DNA from 2 places in the Pseudofrankia sp. EUN1h genome. Region 2 is predicted to be linked to the other one. Evidence: predicted binding sites of a transcription regulator. Region 2 holds the regulator's gene; the other holds the start of a gene.
What was found. The regulator LexA, encoded in region 2, represses DNA repair genes until DNA is damaged. The targets are predictions, from matches to a motif close to CGAACNNNNGTTCG.

Region 1 (3,471 bases), on a different contig from region 2:
ACGACGCCGTCCGAGCCGTCGTCGGAAGGTATCTGGTCGGCGTCGGCGACGAGCGAGACCTGCTCGAGGAAGCCGGCGAGCGTGCCCTCGGGGAACCGCTGGACGTACTCCCGGACGACCTCGACCATCTCCTGGAGGTTCTCCACCCGGCCCTGGGCCTCGACGGTGTCCTCGGCGACCAGCTCGGCGAGGTAGCCAGTCCGGTCGAGGATGGCCTCGGCCGTCCCGACCAGGTCACCGTCGGCGGTCTCGCGCAGCTCGTCGAGCAGGGCGGCGAACTCGCGGATGGCCTTGGCGGAGCGGGTCGCCAGCCCCGGTACCTCGCCGACCCGGCCGAGCGCCTCGGCGAACGGGATGCGCTCCCGTTCGGCGAACGCGCCGAGCATCGCCTCCGCCCGGTCGCCGATCCCGCGCCGGGGCACGTTGAGGATGCGGCGCAGGTTGACCGTGTCCGACGGGTTCGCCAGCACCCGCAGGTAGGCGAGCAGATCGCGGATCTCCTTGCGCTCGTAGAAGCGCACGCCGCCGACGACCCGGTAGGGCAGGCCGACGCGGATGAAGATCTCCTCGAAGACCCGGCTCTGCGCGTTGGTCCGGTAGAAGACGGCGACGTCGGCCGGGCGGGCGTGGCCGTCGTCGGTGAGCTTGTCGACCTCCTCGGCGACGAACGCGGCCTCGTCGTGCTCGTTGTCGGCGACGAAGCCGACGATCTTCTCACCGTCGCCGGCGTCCGACCACAGCCGCTTCGGCTTGCGCTGGCTGTTGCGGGCGATGACGGCGTTGGCCGCGGACAGGATGGTCTGGGTCGAGCGGTAGTTCTGCTCCAGCAGGACGACCTTCGCGGCCGGGAAGTCCTGCTCGAACTCGACGATGTTGCGGATGTCCGCGCCGCGGAACGCGTAGATCGACTGGTCGGCGTCGCCGACGACGCAGAGCTCGGCCTGCCCCGGCATGCCCTCGTCGGCCGCCCGCCCCGCCGTCGAGACCGAGCCGCCGACGAGTTCGCGGATGAGCGTGTACTGGGCGTGGTTGGTGTCCTGGTACTCGTCGACGAGCACGTGGCGGAACCGGCGGTGGTAGTGCTCCGCGACGTCGGGAAACGCCTGCAGCAGGTTCACCGTCGTCATGATCAGATCGTCGAAGTCCAGCGCGTTGGCCTCGCGCAGCCGGCGCTGGTAGAGGGCGTACACCTCGGCGACCGTTCGCTCGGGGTGACTGGCCGCCTTGGCCTGCGCGGTCTCGTGGTCGATCAGCTCGTTCTTGAGCGTGCTGATCTGGGCGGCGAGCCCCCGGGCCGGGTGGCGCTTGGAGTCGAGATCCAGATCGCGGCAGACCAGGGTGATCAGCCGCTGCGCGTCGGCGGCGTCGTAGATCGAGAACGAGGAGCCGAACCCGAGCCGCTTCGACTCGCTGCGCAGGATCCGCACGCAGGCCGAGTGGAAGGTACTGACCCACATGGCCCGCACCCGGCCGCCGACGAGCGCGCCGACCCGCTCCTTCATCTCGTTCGCGGCCTTGTTGGTGAAGGTGATCGCGAGGATCTCGCCGGGGTGCACCTGGCGGGCGGCGAGCAGGTAGGCGATCCGGTGAGCGAGCACCCTGGTCTTGCCGGAGCCGGCGCCGGCGACGATCAGCAGCGGAGCGCCCTCGTGCACCACGGCGGCGCGCTGCTGCGGATTCAGCTCGGCCAGCAGCGCGTCCGGGTCCAGTCGCGGTGCCGGCCGGCGGCCCTCGGCGCCGGGCGGGGTGACCGGGGCAGCGGCCAGCACTCCGGGCGCGAACATGTCGTACGGGTCGTACGGCTCGTAGGCCGCATCGCCCGCCGGGGCACCCGCATTGGAGCCACCCGCGCCAGGGGCACCCGCGCCAGGGACCATGTCGTCGAAAAGGGTGCTCATGATTCCTCGATCGTACGTTCGAGAGGCCGTCCGCCCTGGCCGCCGCGGAAGTCGGGGGTCGGTCGCTGGCCAACTAGGCATAGCCCCGTGGATTCGATCCGCCGGGGCGGATCGAATCCACGGGGACCCCAACGGCTTCTGACTGAACTAGGGCGCCACGCGGCGACCTCGGGGCGCTCAGCACCGCTGGGCGCGATGTAGGCGACGCCATCTGTCGACCCTACGTAGCTTCGGAGCCGTCAGGTAACAACGGCTCACCATTGCGTGGCTAAGCGCCGACATTACGCAGAGCCTCCCGCTTGGAGAGCGGGGAGAGTCGATCAACCCGCGTCGCGACGTAGCGGCGGACCTCGTCGGGGTCCGTCCAGGCATACTGCCGCAGCGCCCAGCCGATGGCCTTGCGGAGGAAGAAGTCCGGATCGTCGAGGTTCGCCTCGATGCAGGCGTAGAGCAGGTCCAGGTCCGTGTTCTTCTTCGCGCCGAGCTGGCAGATGATCGACGTGCGGCGCAGCCAGCGGTCGGGGTCGCGGCTCCAGCGCAGCATCACCGGTCGCAGCGCCTCGGGGCTCGCGGCCAGCAGCGGGCCGATGCGGCGCGAGGCGAGCTCGTCGACGTAGTCCCACCAGGCACCAGTGACGATCATCTCCTGGTAGACGGGCAGCGCCGCCGGGGTCCAGTACACCTGGTAGGGCCGGTGACCGGTGAGCGTGATCGCGGCATAGCGCTCCTCGCGGAAGCCCGCGTCGCGCCAGAGCCGCAGCGCCGCCGTCCGCCAGTCCGTCATCGTCTCCAGCCGGTGCGCGGCGAAGACGGGCCGCAGCGCCAGCTCCCTCGGCGGCTTCGGGACGCCGAGGTAGGGCATCGAGGACTTCATGTAGGCCTGCATCCCCGGCGCCTTCACCGGGTCGGCCGCCGCGGCCAGGGCCGCGCGCACCGCGTCGACCAGCCGGTCCACCGCCGGAGAGGAGTCCACGGCCGAATTGTCTTCCAAGGGGTGGACGGGCGATCTCCCCAGGTCACCCCGCACCTGGGCGCCGGGCCGCCCCAGCGCGCCGATATGCCGGGATCACCGACGGAAGTCCGCCAACAATGCGAGGCGGCCGAGGTGAGTTTGAGCCTGGACTACCGCCTGGCCACCACCCAGGACCCGGTCGTCGCCACGTCAGGAGAGCAGGCTCTGCCGATCGCGCCCGGCACGACCGCGTCGTTCCCGGTCACCACGACGACGTCGACCTGTGACTGCCGCTGGCGGGTCGAGGTCGAGCTGCTGGCCGGCGATGAGCGCGAGGTGGTCACCGTCGGCCCGGACGGCGCGCGCCCCGGCACCGCGGCCGACAATCCCGACCAGCCGTCCTTCGAGACGACGACGGCGGACCAGACCGGTCTCCCCGTCCGCTACGTCACCGGACGATGGCAGCTGGACCGGCGGACCGAACCGGCCATGCCCTATCCGGCCACTCCCGTGTGCCCGCTCGCGTCCACCTCCGAGGTCATCGCGGCGCTGGACTCGGTGGGCGTGACGGCACGGAGCACCGCCCGGTTCAGCGCCGGGGCGAACCAGAACACGGACACC
Region 2 (4,212 bases):
GCGCCGCGCGACGCTGCCCGACGGCCGGGTGTTCACGCTCACCGACACGGTCGGCTTCGTCCGCCACCTGCCCCACCAGATCGTCGAGGCGTTCCGCTCCACGCTCGAAGAGGTCGCGGACGCGGATCTGATCATCCATGTGGTCGACGGCTCGCATCCGGACCCGATCGGGCAGCTCTCGGCCGTGCGCGAGGTGCTGAACGACATCGACGCCGGCGACGTGCCCGAGCTCATCGTGGTGAACAAGACCGACATCGCCGACAAGACGACGGTCGCGGGCATCAAGCGGATCGCTCCCGACGCGGTGTGCGTGTCGGCGCGGACGGGTGCCGGCCTGGAGGAGCTGGTGGAGGCCCTGGCCGCCCGGGTGCCGCACCCGCAGGTCGAGGTCGACGTCCTCGTCCCGTACAACCGCGGGGATCTCGTCGCCCGGATCCACGAGTCCGGTGAGGTTCTCGACCAGGCGCACACCGCGACGGGCACCGAGCTGCGCGCTCGCGTCTCCGCGGGCCTGGCCGCCGACCTGGACGCCTTCCGCCAGAGCGTCGACGCCTAGGGCGCATCACCGCCACGGCGCCTGTCGGTAGGTTCGTGGCGTGGCCGTGGAGGAATCGGGCAAGGCGGACAAGCCCGGTTCGCTCGGGCTGGCCGCTGTCATCGGCGCGGTCGCCGGGCTGTCCCTCGCCACTCGGTGGGGTGCGCTCCCCATGATCGCGGCGGCCGTCGTCGGTGGCCTGCTGACGACGGTGTCGGAGGCGGTCGCGCGGGCGCGGCAGCGTCCCGGCCAGATCCCCGCGTTGTGGTCGCGCATCGTGATGAGCACCGCGATGGCGGCGCCCCTGGCGTGGGCGCTGGCGGCGGTGACCGGGGCCGGGCCGGTGGTCGTGGGCCTGGTCGCCGGCGCGCTGGCCGGCGCGCTGGGGCTCCGTCCGCAGAAGGTGGTGCTTGGCCCGCTGGTGGGGCTCGCCATCGGCTACGGGTGCCGGCTGCTCTGGGGCGACGTCCCTGCCGCGATCGTCGGCGCGGCCACCGTGCTCGCCTTCCGGACCGTGTCGGCGGCGATCTTCCGGGACCCGCAGGTGATGATGCTCGCCGAACGGGTCAGCCCCGCGGATCTGCCGTTCGTGGTCCCGCTGGTGGCGCGGACCCGCTATGTCGGGACGGGCTACGTGCGCGACCTGGCCGAGGTGCTCGGCGGCGACTACCAGGCCGCCGCCCCCGACGTCGGGATCGTCGCCTCGCTGGACGAGCTGGCCGGCCCCGAGTTCGATCCCGCGACCGTCGCCCCGCTGGTGCGGGAGTTCTACGAGCACACCACCCGGTTCACCCTCGACATCGTTCCGCGATGGCGGTTGTGGGTGCGGCCCGGCTACCTGCTCTACCGCACCGTGCTCGCGCGCCCGCTGGGGCAGGCGAACGTGCCCATGAACCAGCGAGAGGCGCAGCGTGGGGTTCGCAGCCGGATCGACACGATCAGCGGCACCGACGACGGCACCGTAAGCATCCGGGGCTGGATCAGGTCGTACGTCGACAACGACGAACCCATCTACGTGGGGATCTACACGACCTACCGCCGGGACGGCCGCGGCTACGTCAGCGTCGGCTTCCCGCTGCCACAGGCCAGCTTCACGGCCACCCTCGCGCCGACCGCGCGGGCCGGCGGCGGGCTGGTGCTGTCCAGCCGCGGCGACCTGGACCAGCCCGGGCACTATCTGACCTATGTGGACGCGGAGACGAAGGAGCTGACCGCCGCGGCGGTCCACGGCTTCGCCGAGCAGCTCGACGTCTACCTCGAGGACGGCGAGCTGCGAGCCGAACACGAGTTCTGGGTGTTCGGCCTGCCGTTCCTCGTGCTCCACTACTCGATCCACCGCAAGGCCGAACTCGGCTAGCCGAGTTCGGCTAGCCGAGTTCAGTCTCAGCGCCTCACGGAGTGCTCAGACGCGGCGCATGACGGCGACGACGCGGCCGAGGATGGTGGCGTCGTCGCCGGGGATGTCGTGGAAGGCCGGGTTCTCCGGCTGGAGCCACGCGTGGCCGTCCCGGCGGCGCAGCCGCTTGACGGTCGCCTCCCCGTCGATCAGGGCGGCGACGATCTCGCCGTTCTCGGCGACCGGCTGCTGGCGGACCGCCACCAGGTCGCCGTCGCAGATCGCCGCGTTGATCATCGAGTCGCCGACGACCCGGAGCAGGAACAGGGTGCCCTCGCCGACGATCTCACGCGGCAGCGGCAGCACGTCCTCGACCGCCTGCTCGGCGAGGATCGGCCCACCGGCGGCGATCCGGCCGACCAGCGGCACGTAGGCGGTCGCCGCCTTCAGCGAGTCCTGCTCGCCGGCCTCGCGGGCGAGCGCGTCGTCGGCCGGGCCGAGCGTGTGCACCCGCAGCGGGCTCACGCCGCCCCGGCCCCTGCCCGCGCCGGCCGTCTGCCGGGTCTTCGGGATCGGCCTGACCGGCCGGCCACCCTCGGGGGAGACCACCTCGATCGCCCGCGGCCGGTTCGGGTCGCGGCGCAGCAGGCCCTTGTCCTCGAGCATCCTGAGCTGGTGCGCGACGCTGCTGGTGCTGGTCAGGCCCACCGCCTCGCCGATCTCGCGCACGCTCGGCGGGTAGCCGCGCCGCTCGACCGCGTCACGGATCACCTCGAGCACCTTGCGCTGACGGGGAGTCAGGCCGTCGTCGTCGACGGGGCCGTCGGGGAAGGCGCGTACGGTGCCGTCGCTCTCCTCGTCGCCGCTGGCCGACGGGCGTCCTGCCCTGCGCGGCCCCCTGCCCTGCGTGGTCATGGCCTAGGTTCTCCCTCGCTCAAGGTCATGGTGCGGGACCGGGCCGCCGGCTTCTCATCGGCCTCACCTGTGGATAAGGGGAGCCGGGTTGCGCCCGATCGTGTGACGACCGTAGCCCGGTGGCGCGCGAATCTCAAACAGGCGTTCGAGCGTGTCTGCGTGCTCTGTCGGCCTTGTGCATGTAAGAATCGACCATCAGTTCGAAGCGGGCCCTGTCCTCGTCCTGACTTCCGCTACCGGCTACTGCCGCCGGTGGTCGCCAGTTGTAGATCTTGGGCTACCTTCCCGATGGCCCCAGATGTCTGCCGGGGATGTCTCCCTCGATGACCGGTCGCCACGGTTCTTCGAGGGCTCGCGCCCCGGACCCCCCGACGTTGGTTGAGCTTCGCTCGACGAGCTGTGCCGGGTAATGGCCCGGCCGCTAGGAGGTTTGGCGTGACGAACCCGCGTGGGGCCACCCTGGTCCCAGGGCGCCCGGCCCCGCGACAGCCGGACGGCGCCGATGTGATCGCCCTGCCCGTACCGAGCCGTCGTCGGTCGGCGAACGCCGCCCCGCCGGCGGTTCCCAGCCCGCTCGCGCGGGCTGTCGCCGCCGAGCACCCGGTCGCCGGCGCGAGGTTGGACCGCCGGCGGGCGGGACGGCCGGCGCCCGCGCTGAGGCTGACCGGCCGCGGCCGGGCCGTCGCCGGGCTCCTGCTTGTCCTCGCTGTCTGGGGCGCCACCAGCGCCGCATGGCTCGCCGTTCACTGGGCGCTCGCCGCCTTCTGACCGGCGGCGTCCTTCCCTGGCCCGACGCCCGCGCCGACCACCCGGTCGGCGCGGGCGTCGGGCTGTCGGCATGTGACGGTTCRTCGCGAACCTGCTGCTTCTCCCCGTCTGGGCGGGTGGGATCCGACACGCGCGGGGGGCATGCTCACGGGTGATCCGGGTATGCGCTACTCTGGCAGCACAACATCTTGTAGTTACATACCTGTAAGTAGTCCACAGCTTGTAGTTGCGGAATAGCTAGCCGCGGAACGGCAGCGTTCCGTGGGAGCTGTGGAGACCGTCCCGACGGTGCGCGGTCGCGCTCGTGGGAGCTTCCCCGGCCAGGTCGCCATGCCCTGCGTCAGCCATGCCTCGGGAAGCAGGGACGGGGCCGAAGCGTGGACGCGTTCTCTCGCGTGCGTGGTTGTTCCTACAGGGGTCTGACGAAGGGAGGAGCCGTGCGGTGTCCGTTTTGCCGGCATCCCGACAGCCGAGTGGTGGACAGCCGGGAAGCCGATGAGGGCGCGGCCATCCGGCGCCGCCGGGCGTGCCCGTCCTGCGGGCGGCGGTTCACGACCATGGAGGAGGCCTCGCTGCAGGTGCGCAAGCGCAGCGGTGCCGCCGAGCCGTTCAGCAGGGCCAAGGTCGTCGCTGGTGTCCGCAAGGCCTGCCAGGGCCG

Region 1: a site for LexA is predicted at 1,906-1,919, ahead of pcrA (DNA helicase PcrA). Genes of this name have one in related genera too.

The regions. Positions count from the first base shown of each region.
Region 1 covers NZ_MBLN01000002.1:431,696-435,166, reverse strand. The annotation lists gene pcrA (DNA helicase PcrA) at 1-1,898, opposite strand, end outside; gene BCD49_RS02590 (DNA alkylation repair protein) at 2,167-2,871, opposite strand; gene BCD49_RS02585 (hypothetical protein) at 3,004-3,471, shown strand, end outside.
Region 2 covers NZ_MBLN01000045.1:94,583-98,794, reverse strand. The annotation lists gene hflX (GTPase HflX) at 1-556, shown strand, start outside; gene BCD49_RS11495 (hypothetical protein) at 597-1,892, shown strand; gene lexA (transcriptional repressor LexA) at 1,938-2,786, opposite strand; gene BCD49_RS11485 (hypothetical protein) at 3,222-3,554, shown strand; gene nrdR (transcriptional regulator NrdR) at 3,992-4,212, shown strand, end outside.